DNA from 2 places in the Guptibacillus sedimenti genome. Region 1 is predicted to be linked to the other one. Evidence: riboswitches for the same ligand, from Rfam matches in the RefSeq annotation. Region 1 holds a riboswitch; the other holds the start of a gene.
The links. Region 1 has a riboswitch for lysine ahead of lysA (diaminopimelate decarboxylase). Riboswitches for the same ligand answer to the same signal wherever they lie in the genome.

Region 1 (6,875 bases):
CAATTGTTGAAGTTCAATATCCTAAGAAAAAACTAGCACCTGTTTATTTTGTGTTTATCTGGTTTTTATTATTTATTGGGGCTGCTCTCGCGATCATGAACTTTCACGAAGATGTCAGTATGAGAGAAGTGCATCAACAGATTTATAAAATTGTGACTGGAATTGATAATCCGAAGCCCTTGCTTCTGCAAGTGCCCTATTCATTTGGTCTCGGAATCGGGATGGTTCTCTTCTTTAACCATCTTTTTAAAAAGCGATTTAATGAAGAGCCAAGTCCTTTGGAAGTAGAAATGTTTAATTACCAACAAGATCTTGACCAATATGTCATTGTCCATGAAAACGATGAGAATGGTCATAACAAACCATGAATGCTCAGTTTCTACTCGTTATGCTTATTGGTTTTGCGGAAGGAATTGCTGTAGGAGCTGGGTTCGTTGCTTTTCTTTCGGTTCTTGGTATTATTCCCCGTCTCACACAGCTATCAAAGACTTTACATCTTATTCGCTTTTACGAATGGGGAATTATTATGGGGGCTATTGTATCAAGCTGGTTATCTTTACGAAACCCAACTTTAAACCTCCCTAAATTTGTAGTTATCCCAATTGGACTTGGAGCGGGAGTGTTTATTGGTATGTTAGCGGCTGCCTTAACGGAAGTTTTAAATGTTCTTCCTATACTAACGAAACGAATTGGATTTATCGATAAGATCTTGCTTTTACTAATGGCTATTGTGTTAGGGAAGGTTTTCGGATCATTGTTTCATTGGACAATCTTTGTAAATGGAGGTTTTAAATAATGGCAAATTCGTTGAACGACCAGAAACAATATACAAAAAATATTAAAACTTATCAGCCAAAACCGCCTTATTTATTAAATGTGGTGAAAGCATTTGTTGTAGGAGGATTTATTTGTATGTTCGGCCAGGGCGTACAGAATTTTTATATGAACGTCTTTAACTTTTCAGAAAAAAATGCAGGAAATCCAACGGTTGCCACACTGATCCTTATCGCGGCGCTTTTAACTGCTTTTGGTTGGTATGACAAACTTGGTCAATTTGCAGGTGCAGGTTCTGCAGTACCTGTAACAGGTTTTGCAAATTCAATTACAAGCGCAGCTCTTGAACATAAAAGTGAGGGCATTGTACTTGGAATTGCAACGAACATGTTCAAACTTGCTGGTTCGGTCATCGTGTTTGGTGTTGTTGCAGCATACATTGTCGGCATACTCAGAATGCTCTTTAAAGCGCTGATATAAGGAGAGAATTGTTATGAAGTCAGGAAAACAAACTTGGGAGTTCTCTACTGTTTTTTTGCAGTCTGTAGGGACAGCGGTTGGTCCTAAAGAAGCTGAGGGGCCGTTTGGAGATTCGTTTGATGTCACCTATAGTAACCTTCATTGTGACCAGGATAATTGGGAACTGGCAGAAAGAAAGTTACTAGAGGATGCGGTAGAAAGTTGTTTATCAAAAAAGGAATTAACCCACAATGATGTTGACATTTTTGTGGCAGGTGATTTATTGAATCAAATTGTTAGTGCCACTTATACAGCTAGAACAAATCAAATTCCTTTTCTTGGCGTTTTTGGAGCATGTTCGACCTCAATGGAATCTCTAGCCATTGCTTCATCGTTAGTAGAAGGTGGATTTGCTAATAAAGCTATTGCGGGAGTAAGTAGCCATAATGCAACAGCAGAAAGGCAGTTTCGATACCCAACAGAATATGGTGGTCAAAAGCCTGGAACGGCTACCTCAACTGTTACAGGTGCAGGTGCCGCATTAATTAGTCAAGAACCATCGGATATAAGAATTTCCGCAGCAACAATTGGTCGAGTCGTGGATTGGGGAATAAAGGATCCATTTGATATGGGGAGTGCAATGGCCCCAGCTGCAGCAGATACACTAGCGACTCACTTTGCTGATTTAAATATTGAACCTTCAGCTTATGACCTTATCGTTACCGGTGACTTATCAGCTGTAGGAGCTCCGATTGTAAGGGATTTGTTAAGTGAAAAGGGATTTGACATTACTAACAATCATAATGATTGCGGGCTGATGATTTACAGACCAGATCAAAAAGAAGTATTTGCTGGTGGAAGTGGGTGTGCTTGTTCTGCGGTCGTCACATATGGTCACCTTATTGACCTTCTAAAAAAGGGGAATTATAACAAAATTCTTGTGACAGCAACAGGATGTTTGCATAGTCCCGTAATGGTTCAGCAAAAAGAATCAATGCCTGCTATTGCTCACGCGGTCGTATTTGAACGAGTTGGAGGTGTGAAATAGTGGAATATTTTATCGCTTTTGCAGTCGGTGGTGGTATCTGTGTCATCGGTCAATTATTACTTGATATTTTCAGATTAACTCCAGCTCACGTCATGTCTTCTTTTGTTGTAGCAGGAGCAGTGCTTGATGGATTTGGGATTTATGATCGCCTTATTGAATTTGCTGGAGCTGGTGCGACTGTACCTATTACTAGCTTTGGTCATTCACTTCTTCATGGCGCTATGCAACAAGGGGAAGAACACGGCTTCATTGGAATTGCAATGGGAATATTCCAATTAACCTCAGCAGGTATTTCTTCTGCAATTGTTTTTGGCTTTATTGTAGCCATTTTATTTAAACCAAAGGGGTGAAAATTATGAAAAAGCGGCGGGTGATCTTCGTTACTGACGGAGACCTTTATGCACAAAAAGCCATTGAGAAAGTAGCTTCAGATATTGGAGGAAGATGCATTAGTCAATCTGCAGGAAATCCTACCCCGCTTGCTGGTTATGAAATTATCGCTCTTATTAAAGAAGCTCCTCATGATCCAGTTTTTGTTATGTTCGATGATAGTGGATTTCCGGGTGAAGGATATGGGGAACTTGCTATGCAATCTGTTGCTGAAGATGAAAGCATTGAACTACTTGGAGCTATTGCAGTCGCATCCAGAACTCATTTTTCAGAATGGACGAGGGTAGATGTCTCCATTGACCGTGACGGAGAATTGACACATTATGGAGTGGACAAAAATGGATTTGCAGATATGGAGGCGGGGAGAATAGATGGCGACACTGTGTCGATCTTAGATAAATTAAACCTTCCCATTATTATAGGTGTCGGTGATATAGGTAAAATGTCTGGTTATGATGATCCGGAAGTTGGTTCGCCTATAACATTGAAAGCCGTTCAAATTCTGCTAGAAAGGAGCGGTTTTTATGACCACTAAAAGCGATAATAAACAAAAAATATTTAAAAAGCTTAAAGAAAACGAAGAATTTTTAAAGAAATCAATCGGAATTGGAAAAAGTTTTGATGTAGGAGTTCGAAAACTTAAGATTCTTAACAAAGAAATTCAGTTTTACTATTGTACAGGGCTTTGTGACACATCCATCATTGTAGAAATTATGCGAGAACTGATGGAGGTTGATGATCATCATCGATTAACGGTTAAATTTGAGCAGGTGATACATAATCATTTGCCACATCAGCAGGTCACAGAGGTTGAAACGTTCGATGAAGTCGTCGACCAGGTTTTATCTGGATTAATTGCAGTTTTTATGGAAGGCGAAGAAATCGCTTATATTATTGATGTTCGAAAATATCCAGGTAGAACGCCACAGGAGCCAGATACAGAAAAAGTTATTAGAGGCTCACGTGATGGTTTTACTGAAAACATTATTGAAAATACGGCCTTAACTAGACGCCGCATACGAGATGGTCGATTACGCAATGAAATTTTCCAAGTTGGAGAACGGTCTAAAACAGATGTATGTATTACCTATATTCAAGATGTGGCCAATCCAAATTTAGTTGAAATTATAAAAAAGAAATTAAAAGAAATTAACATTGATGGTATTCCAATGGCCGATAAAACGGTAGAAGAGTTTCTTGTGCACCAGGCAGGTAACCCTTTTCCACTTGTGCGATATACGGAAAGGCCTGATGTTGCCGCTTCTCATTTACTTGAAGGGCACGTGTTAATCATCGTAGATACTTCACCAAGCGTTATTATAACACCAACTACTTTTTTTCATCATGTTCAACATGCTGAAGAATATCGAGAAGCCCCTTTACCAGGCGCGTTTTTAAGATGGGTCCGATTTGGTGGGATGTTAGCTGCGCTACTCTTGCTACCACTGTGGTTATTAGCGGTATATGAACCGCAGTTACTTCCTAAAACGATCGATTTTATCGGCCCGAATGATGAAACAAATGTACCGATTTTCGTTCAAATTATTCTTGCTGAAGTAGGGATTGAAACGCTGAGGATGGCTGCAATTCACACCCCAACACCACTTTCCACTGCCATGGGATTAATTGCAGCCGTATTGATCGGACAGATTGCCATTGATGTCGGATTATTCGTTCCAGAAGTTATCCTATATGTTTCGATTGCTGCCATAGGATCATATGCAACACCAAGTTATGAATTATCGATTGCAAATAAACTTGTAAGGCTTCTTCTTTTATTCCTTGTCTTTTTCTTTCGAGTGCCGGGATATATGATTGGAATTACGGCAATCATTTTATTCCTTGTTGCGTTAAAACCTTTAAACACCCCCTACTTATGGCCGTTTATTCCTTTTAATCCCAAAGCCTTTATTCAAGTGTTGATTCGTGTATCAGTTCCACTCACTAAACTACGTCCAAGCATTACAGAACCACAAAATGAAACGAAGCAACCGGACAAACCACTTGCCGAATCTTAAAAAGTATGATAATTTATTTCTTAATTGAATAGACCTCATTGAATGTAATGGGGATAGAGGCGCAAAACGAATGAGTATGGTATCTGAGCATAGAATGGAATGCGAGGATGATATCAGAAAGGTCAATTTGCCGAAGTGAGAAAAGAGCCATACTTTTCTTGCTGGGCTGCTGCTGAACAAGTTGCAGACTGTCACTGAAAGAGGAATTTTTCGGTGGTGAGCTAATCCAACTCGTGAGGATACGGAGAAAACAGCCAATGTATCTATAAAGTTGGCTGTTTTTCTTATTTTGTGGAGGGTTGCTCGCATTCATATAAGCGAGAGGGGAGAAATGATCGTGAATTTATACGGAACGTCAGCAATTTCAGAAGAAGGCCATTTATCCGTTGGAGGCGTTGATACAGTAAAATTAAGTGAAAAATACGGAACGGCCTTATATGTTTATGATGTAGCGATGATTAGAGAGAAAGCGCGAGCATTTCGAAATGCTTTTGAACAGGAGAAGGTCAACTACCAAGTAGCCTATGCTAGTAAAGCATTCTCTTGTATGGCAATGATTCAACTTGCGGAAGAAGAAGGCTTAAGTCTTGATGTGGTTTCAGGTGGAGAACTCTATACAGCTTTAAAAGCAGGGTTTCCGGTAGAACGCATTCACTTTCATGGAAATAACAAAAGTGAAGCGGAAATTCGAATGGCGTTAGATGCAAAAATAGGGTGCTTTGTTGTGGATAACTTTTATGAGCTAACGTTACTTGAACAATTAGCGGAAGAGAAAAATGTGGTTGCAAATGTGCTTTTGCGTATAACGCCTGGAATTGAAGCACATACCCATGACTATATCTTAACTGGACAGGAAGATTCAAAATTTGGTTTTGATTTACAAAGTGGTCAAGTGGAACAAGCGATTGTTCAAGCAACAAGCATGAAAGCTATTCACCTTCTTGGTCTCCATTGTCACATTGGTTCTCAAATCTTTGAAACGAATGGTTTTGTAATGGCTATTGAGAAAATTTATCGTTACCTTGCTAAATGGTTTGAACTCTATGGGTATGAGCCAGAAGTTCTTAACCTAGGTGGGGGGTTTGGAATTCGGTATACTGAAGAAGATCATCCACTACCAGTTGGAGACTATATCGAGGCAATGGTTAATGCTGTAAGAGCTCAGTTAGGTAATGAAATGAGAATCCCAGAAATTTGGATTGAGCCAGGACGTTCACTCGTTGGAGAAGCTGGCTTGACGTTATATACAGTAGGATCACACAAGAAAGTGCCAGAACTTCGTCATTATCTTGCAGTAGATGGAGGAATGACGGATAATTTGCGACCGGCCCTTTATCAAGCAAAGTATGAAGCAACGATTGCAAATCGCATGAATGAGCCGAAAGAACAGGTTTATTCTGTTGCAGGAAAATGTTGTGAGTCAGGTGACATGTTAATCTGGGATTGCACATTACAACGCGCTATAGCAGGAGATACGATGGCTGTGTTTTCAACTGGGGCGTACGGGTATTCTATGGCAAATAACTATAACAGATTACCTCGACCAGCGGTGGTTTTTGTAGAAAATGGAGAAGCACAACTTGTCGTGAAGAGAGAATCTTTTGAGGATTTAATTCGTCATGACCTTCCATTAAAACAAGCGATTATTTCAAAATAACTTTGTAAAAGTAGAAATGATAGGGAACAGCTTAAGTATGTGCTATAATGAAAGAGCTTTGAAGAAAATTGTTAGTGCAGGAGGATTTATTTATGAAAAAAGGAACAATCGCATTTGATAATGGAGAAACAATTGAAATTGAGTTTTACCCAGAAGCAGCACCGAATACCGTTGCTAACTTTGAAAAGCTTGCTAACGAAGGTTTTTACAATGGTGTAAACTTTCACCGTGTTATCCCAGGTTTCGTAGCACAGGGTGGAGACCCAACAGGATCTGGAATGGGCGGACCAGGCTATTCGATCGATTGTGAAACAGAAGGAAACCCTCATAAGCACGTAGCTGGTTCATTGTCTATGGCTCATGCAGGTAAAAATACAGGTGGAAGCCAGTTTTTCCTTGTTCATGAACCTCAGCCTCACCTTGACGGTGTTCACACTGTTTTTGGTCAGGTAACAGAAGGAATGGATACGGTTCTTCGCATTAAGCAAGGCGATGTGATGAAAGAAGTTAAAGTCTGGGACGAAGAATA
Region 2 (7,672 bases), on a different contig from region 1:
CAATACCGAACTGGTTAATGAAATAATCCGCTGCATCTAGGAAGAACAAGCCGCCTTGAGTCGCAAATAAAATTGAGATAATGGAAGAAATTCCTCCACCAATTAAAACAGCTTTTGTGCGAGAAATTCCAAACTTCTCAGAAACCCCTGCTACGTACGTTTCTGAAATAGAAATAAGAGAAGACAATCCAGCTAGAACAAGTGATGCAAAGAACAGGAAGCCAAACAAACCGTTCAATGCTGGGAACTCATTAATAATTTGTGGGAAGACAACGAAAGCTAGTCCTACGCCACCGCTCACTACTTCACCAACGCTAAGTCCTTGCTGTTGTGCCATAAAACCTAGTGCAGAGAATACACCAATACCAGCAAGTAGTTCGAATGCTGAGTTACCGAAACCAGTAATAAAGGCGTTATTCGTAATATCTGACTTCTTAGGTAAGTAACTAGAATAAGTAATCATAATAGCAAAAGCAATCGATAAACTAAAGAAGATTTGTCCATAGGCAGCAACCCATACACTACCAGATGTAATGCTGTCAAAATTCGGTGTGAAGAAAGCATTTAGTCCTTCAGCAGCACCAGGAAGCGTCACTGCTCGGATGACAATAATTAAGAAAAGAACAATTAAAGTAGGAATGAAAATCTTGTTAGCACGCTCAATTCCTTTTTTAACACCGGCAAGAAGAACGCCTAATGTAATAATCCATACAGCAATTAACGGAAGAAATACGCCTGGTACGATACTACCTGTTTGTCCAGGATCAACCGTCAATTTCAAATAATCGTTAAAAAGGAACGCTTCTGTATCTGAACCCCAGCTCTGGTTAAAAGCAAAATAGCTATACGAGATCGCCCACGCAATAATAACGGCGTAGTATGTCGAGATAACAAAGGCAACAATAACGCCCCACCAGCCAAGCCATTCCATCTTTTTATTCATTCGAAAGAACGAAAGTGGCGCTGATCCACGGAACTTATGCCCTATTGTAAATTCAAGAATTAAAATTGGGATTCCAGCTGTTAGTAATGCAAATAAATAAGGTATAAAAAATGCCCCGCCACCATTGTCATAAGCAACAGCCGGAAATCTCCAAATGTTTCCTAGACCTATCGCTGATCCAACTGCAGCTAAAATAAATCCAGCCCTTGTTCCCCATTGCGCACGATTTTCCAAATGAATTACCCCCTTGAACAAATTAAACCCTTTTCACTATAAGCCTCCTTCCAGAAAAAGGTTAAGACTTTTAAGTAAATTCAGATTATTTTGTTTATAGTATATCTAGTACGTATGTCCTTGTCAAAACAATCTTTTTTCTTTTTTGGTATGAATCGTTCAATTTTTCATAGAAATCTCTCTATTTTTGTGTAAATACATAAAAAAACAGGAGGAAATACCTCCTGTTTCTTTATTATTTTGCCGCTTCAACCGGTCTGTTGGCATATTTTGTTTTCAGGATAAAAGCGAGAATTCCAAAGAAAATGGCTGTAACAACAAATCCAATAATCGCACTACCTGTAAATCCTAAAACAAGGTAGCCAAGCAATGATATTCCTGCCACAAGCAAGGCATAAGGCAACTGAGTCATCACATGATCGATATGGTGACTTCCTGCCCCTGTGGAAGAAAGAATGGTTGTATCTGAGATCGGTGAACAATGATCACCGAATACAGCTCCGGCAAGCACAGCTGCAAGAACTGGCAGCATGTAAGTAGGATCGGTTGCCGCAGCAATCTCCCCCGCAATTGGAAGCATAATGCCAAATGTTCCCCATGACGTACCTGTTGCAAAGGCCATTACTCCTGCAAGCAAGAATAAAATGGCAGGCAAGAAGCCAATCATAATGTGGTCATTTACTAGACCTGCAAGATACTTTCCTGTTCCTAGACTTCCAATAATCTCAATTAGCGTCCACGCAAAGAAAAGAATGTATACCGCCGGAAGCATTGATTTAATTCCTTCCCATATTCCTTTACCAAGCACGGCACCGCCCATTCGTTTCATAAAGAAGAAAATGAGAGATGTTGCAAGCCCAATTAATCCACCATATAGAAGCGATGCGGCAACATCCGTGTTTTCAAAAATCGACAAAGCGGTTACTGCTGTATCTGTTCCGCTCACCGCCTGAATGCCTGTGATAATCATAAACGCCACAGTTCCTGCAATCAGCATGATGATCGGCCATGCAAGATCTGCTACTTTACCTTTTTCACTTTCAGGAAGACCCGTTGTTTGACCAGGTACGGCACCTTGGTCAGGATCAAGAACATCACCAGTTTTCTGGGCACGATCTTCATGAACCTTCATTGCTTTTAAGTTGATATCAAAATAACTCACAAAGAAAACCATGGCTAGAGCAAAGAGAGCGTATAAGTTCATTGGAATCATTCTGATAAACGCTTCTAATGCGCCAACGCCTGTAATACTATGTGTTGCTAGTACGCCACCAATAAGTGCGATAATATAAGCACCCCAGCTTGAAATCGGGGAAATAATACACATCGGTGCTGCAGTGGAGTCAATAATATAAGCAAGTTTTGCCCTTGATACATTATGCCTGTCCGTAATCGGTCGACTCACATTACCAACGGCTAGCGAATTAAAGTAATCATCAATAAAAATAATAATACCAAATACGGCTGTTACAAGCTGTGCGCCAACTCTTGTTTTGACGCGTTTCATCGCCCATTCACCAAAGGCACGACTTCCACCTGAGATCGAGATAAAGGCTGTCATCATTCCTAATAAAAGTAAGAAGAAAATAATGTACATGTTCCAAGTATTTAAGCCACCGGTCTCGGAATCAATAAAAATCCCTTTCACGATTGTATAAATTTCATTTAATGATCCTGGGACACTCCAATCGTTGATCATAAGTGCACCAAGAATAATGCCCACTCCAAGTGAAGGAAGCACTTTCCTTGTCACCACTACCATTAGCAAAGCTATGAGCGGTGGAATAATGGATAGAATTGAATTCTCCATGAATATCCTCCTAATAAATAAATGATTGTCATGCAAACCGGAATGGACGCCTACCACTTAGCCGCTTGTTTCTGAACGCAAAAAAGCGAGCAATGATAGGATTGGTCCTATCATTGCTCGCTTCACCGAGTCAATGTTAAGTGTCCACCCCGATCAGTAGTTCTCCATTACAAGTTAGACTCATAATGACAGTTCGACACTTTTTCAATGCCGCCCCAACATAAATAATGTGACCGTTATTTATGCTTCGGCAGATCTCCCTTTCGATGCTGATCATTGGTGTCATTCTCCCAACACGTACTCATGAGGATCTGCTCCTCTACCTCATCGTATAAGATAAGGAACAATATTAAGTTCAGTTTTAAAGTATACCTTACTTTCTCTCATCCTGCAATTGTAGATTATTCCATATCATCAATTTGAATAGATGGAGTAGGTAACCCACCTTCTGAACCATTGTTATAGAAATTTGGTACTTCACCTGGAATAATCGTTAACAAAACAGGAATATCCGTCGTCACCACATCAGAATCCGTAGCAAATGGGATAACGATTTTTACTTTCACTTCAATATGAACCCGAATGTCGACAGAAATATTATTAATACCAACTGGTTCAATTGTACTTTTATAATCAGACTTCACTTCACCGATCGCTGTGAAACGCACAGGAACTTTTGGTCCCATATTGGCAAGTAACGTGTTATCAAACGCCTGACCAATTGGAATATAATGAATGATCCCATTATCTAACGATGTTTGATCATCTACTTCAAGCTCCACACCATTTTGTTCCGCCCAGTAATCTAACGTTCCGTCTTCCACACTTTTTAGAAATCGCTGTACTTTTTCAGTTGATTGGGCAAGCACCTGAGTAACTGCCCTTTGATTGATCTGAACTCGCACCAACTTTCCTTCATTATCAGTCACTTCTTTTATTAACGAATCTTGATAATTATCTACTTCTTCAGCCATCTTCTGATTAATGGCTTCGTTAATCGCTATTGTTGCGATCCGATTCGTCTCTGTACGGGCAATTTCAATCAGTGTAGGCTTTATTCCTTTTTCAACGATCCATAGCCCCTGGACCGTCATAAAAATGAATAGTAGGAAGGAGATGACAAACACATAACGAAAGGGAAGCGGCCCCTTTCTAAAGAATTTTCTACGAGTTCGAAACACCATGAACCCTCCCTTCTCTTCCTCATGTATATGCTATGAAAGAGAGAAGTATGGACAATTTCTCCAGAATGCTGCTTCCCTATTAATGTGATTTTTTTAATAACAAAGAAAAAAGCCTAAGCAAATTGGCTAAGGCTTTTTTCACATCATCTTAAGCATGGCATCTCTGCCCTTTGTGCCGACCTTAATGCCTCGCGCTTCTGCTTCAAGCGTAACAGATTCAAGTGGGGCATCAAGCAGCTGATCAATCGATCTTACGCCTACAGCTCTTCCTGCAATAATCTTCCGGTCACTTAACTTCTCATTAAGTAAAGCAATATCCAGTGCGCCGCACATAATATAGCCGTTTTCATTCATGACCGCTAGAAAATTTGTTTTTGGAAGCTGCATACTAACTGCTGTAAACGGATGACCATCAATCATGATTGGTGTCATAGTGATCACGTCATTCCCGCCTCCTGACCTGAATGAATATCACTATATCTATATGAACCCAACAGCATGTTTGACAATCATACGTACAAAGTTTTAATGCCTATTCTCAAGACGCCAGGCAAGAAGATCACGAAGCATTTCAGGAAGATAATACTTCTTCTTTGCATGCTTCATTTGTGGATAGAATTTACCAAACGTGAACATATCAGCTGTGGCCACGGCATATTCTTGATCAGATATGAGTGGATGACCATTGTGAAGAACGTCAGTAACATGACGAAGTCCGTCTTCCATCTCAACCGTCGTCACTTCAAGACCGTCGAATGCCATGATGCCCATCACTTCTCCTCTGAATCCTAGTCCTTTAAAACTTAAGTTCACGATTTCATCTGACATCGCGTGGGAAATGATTTCGCGTAACTCACTTCCTCTTAAGATCACTTTACAAGGGTTTACGGGATGAGGACAAATGCGGTGGAGATCTTCTCGTGAGACCTGTCCTTCTGGTAATCCATCAAGGAGCATACCGGCATTAATCATGCCAATATCTGCATGACACCATTCTCGAAGGGCAGCGGCTAATTCATCCGCTAAAACCGACCGTTGAAACCACTCAGATTCAAGAGGCTGCTCAAGTCGACAGACAACTTCTTCTAGCATCGATTGCGCTTCTATACTTAATCTTTGAATCATTTCAAAAGTTGGACGATCTTCTTTCCGATTTCGAACCGAAATTGCATAAGCCTCTTTATCCGTAATCTCCCTTGTGTCCATATCGATGCAAACGGTCACTTCTCCAACGTAATTCCCGTTTTTCCCTGCCTGTGTAATGAGCGTGTCCTCTACAAGCATCCCATGCTTTAACACATGATGGGTATGAGCACCGATAATAATATCAATGCCATTCATCTCTCGTGCCATTTGTTCGTCATTGCCTAGTCCCATATGAGACATCAGCACGACAACATCTGATTGTTGACGAACTTCATCAATCATAGCTTGTAGAAAATCATATGGCGAATCGATTTTCCAACCTAATAGCGAGTAAAATTGCTCATAGGGAATCGTAACGCCAATGATCCCCACTTTCACACCATTTAACTCATGAATTTTATAAGGGGCCGCCCATGCGGGTCTTGTGCCATCTTGATGATAGAGATTCGCCACAAGCACCTCAAAACTAGCTTCAGTATACAGCGCTTCTAGCTCTTTTTTTGAAAACGTAATGCCCTCATTATTGCCAATTGTGGCGTAGTCGTATTGAAGATCATTCAACAGCTGAACGTTGCCCTTTCCAACCATTCCCTCAGTCATTGGATGAACCTTGTCAGAATGGTCTCCTAAATCGAGAAGGAGATAGGGTGTGCCTTGAAGCTCGTGCATGCGCTTCTTCTCTTTGAGATAAGACGACACCTTGGACCAGTTTTCGAAATGACTGTGAAGATCGTTCGTATAATAAAATTGTAATGTTCTAGAAGTCAAAATACTCTTCCTTTCTTACCCCATCGTTCCCTGCCAGATAAGTCGGACACCGACAATGATTAACATCCATCTTAAAATCACAACGATGGTTTTGTCCGAAAGTTTCTGGTTAATAAACGATCCGCACTTTGCTCCAATCCAGGCCCCTGGAATTAATCCCAGCAGTAAAAACCACTGAATGTTACCAAGCGCTAAATGCGTCAGGGTACCTGTTATACTTGAAAGAAAAATCATAAACATCGAGGTCGCAACCGCAACTGTTGTCGGAAATCCAAATAAGAGAATCATCGCCGGCACCATGAGAGACCCGCCACCTATTCCAAAAAGACCAGAAATGACGCCAACAACGAACGAAACTATCACAGCTGCAAGAGCAGAAAAGGTATAGTTTACTTGCAATCCATCAGAATCCGTATACGAGCGTTGGAATTGCCCATTTAACTTCATCGGACGTAAACGGTTCCTTACCATTAATAATATGGAAACAAGCACCATAAATACCCCAAAATAAATAGAAAAATAATCAACCTGTATAAATTTGTTCAGCCATGCCCCAAGAATTGCTCCTGGACCACTTCCTAGAAAAAAAAGAGCGCCACTTTTATAATCCACGCTTTTCTTTTTCATATATGCGAGGGTAGAAGAGAGCCCAATGGCGACGAGGACAACGATTGAGCTTCCGACAATTTTTTGTGGTGATAATACTGGAAGCCAATTTGTGTACTGATCAATGATAAGAAGCACAGGAACGATAATAATACCCCCACCAAGACCTACCAGGCTACCAATCGTACCGGCAGCTAGACCAATGATAAATAACAGTATCCACATCAGCATTGTATAGCTCCTTACAGATCAAAGAGATCAAGTTGCTTAGGATTTAAATTCGTATACTCAATTCCAAGCATTTGAATCATCCACTTTGCATTATTTGCAGCGTGACCACCTGAGTTATTGTTAAATAAAATAAACACATCTTTGCATTCTTTTTCTAGTTCTAGGATTCGCTCTTTCCATTCAAGCAATTCTTCTTCATTATAATCATAAAGGTAACGCACTTCTCGCCAGTTATGACGATTCCCTGGGTTCGTCCATCCATTCGTATTTCTTCCGTGAAGACGCACAAGAACGTGATCCTTATGTATGGTTTCCATCACTAATGGAACGGATCCTTCTCCTGCCTGAGGTTCATCGCATATGGTATGAATAAATCCTTGCGCTTCTAGAAAGTTCAGCGTCTTCTCCCGAAATGCTTCATGATACCATGACTGATGCCGAAATTCTACGGCACATTGAATGTCTCCCATCCGCTCTTTGCAGTCTCTTAAGATGTTCACATTATCTTTGTTCACGTCAAACCATGGCGGAAATTGAAAAAGCACCATCGCAAGCTTTCCTGCTTTTTGAAGGGGGCGAAGCGATTCCTTATACGCTTGAAACATTTCATCACGCGACTCAAAAGGAATATCTCCTCTTTGATGGCCCGTCATTCCCTGATAAGCTTTCACCACAAAACGAAAACGCTCTGGCGTTTCATCAGCCCATTTTTGAAAGTTACGAGCCGGTTGCACCGCATAAAAAGACGAA

Region 2: it holds a riboswitch for lysine, as region 1 does, so the genes downstream of both, PQ578_RS04020 (Na+/H+ antiporter NhaC family protein) here and lysA (diaminopimelate decarboxylase) in region 1, are expected to answer to the same signal.

Annotation. Positions count from the first base shown of each region.
Region 1 is NZ_JAQQWV010000014.1:18,205-25,079, reverse strand. Features, by position in the region: gene PQ578_RS22005 (stage V sporulation protein AA) at 1-368, shown strand, start outside; gene PQ578_RS22000 (stage V sporulation protein AB) at 365-796, shown strand; gene spoVAC (stage V sporulation protein AC) at 796-1,254, shown strand; gene spoVAD (stage V sporulation protein AD) at 1,268-2,281, shown strand; gene spoVAE (stage V sporulation protein AE) at 2,281-2,631, shown strand; gene spoVAEA (stage V sporulation protein SpoVABEA) at 2,637-3,206, shown strand; gene PQ578_RS21975 (spore germination protein) at 3,196-4,689, shown strand; lysine riboswitch at 4,736-4,921, shown strand; gene lysA (diaminopimelate decarboxylase) at 5,027-6,346, shown strand; gene PQ578_RS21965 (peptidylprolyl isomerase) at 6,439-6,875, shown strand, end outside.
Region 2 is NZ_JAQQWV010000001.1:821,602-829,273, reverse strand. Features, by position in the region: gene PQ578_RS04025 (sodium-dependent transporter) at 1-1,177, opposite strand, end outside; gene PQ578_RS04020 (Na+/H+ antiporter NhaC family protein) at 1,413-2,987, opposite strand; lysine riboswitch at 3,137-3,317, opposite strand; gene yunB (sporulation protein YunB) at 3,389-4,168, opposite strand; gene PQ578_RS04010 (YunC family protein) at 4,310-4,612, opposite strand; gene PQ578_RS04005 (bifunctional metallophosphatase/5'-nucleotidase) at 4,697-6,085, opposite strand; gene PQ578_RS04000 (sulfite exporter TauE/SafE family protein) at 6,101-6,922, opposite strand; gene PQ578_RS03995 (DUF72 domain-containing protein) at 6,934-7,672, opposite strand, start outside.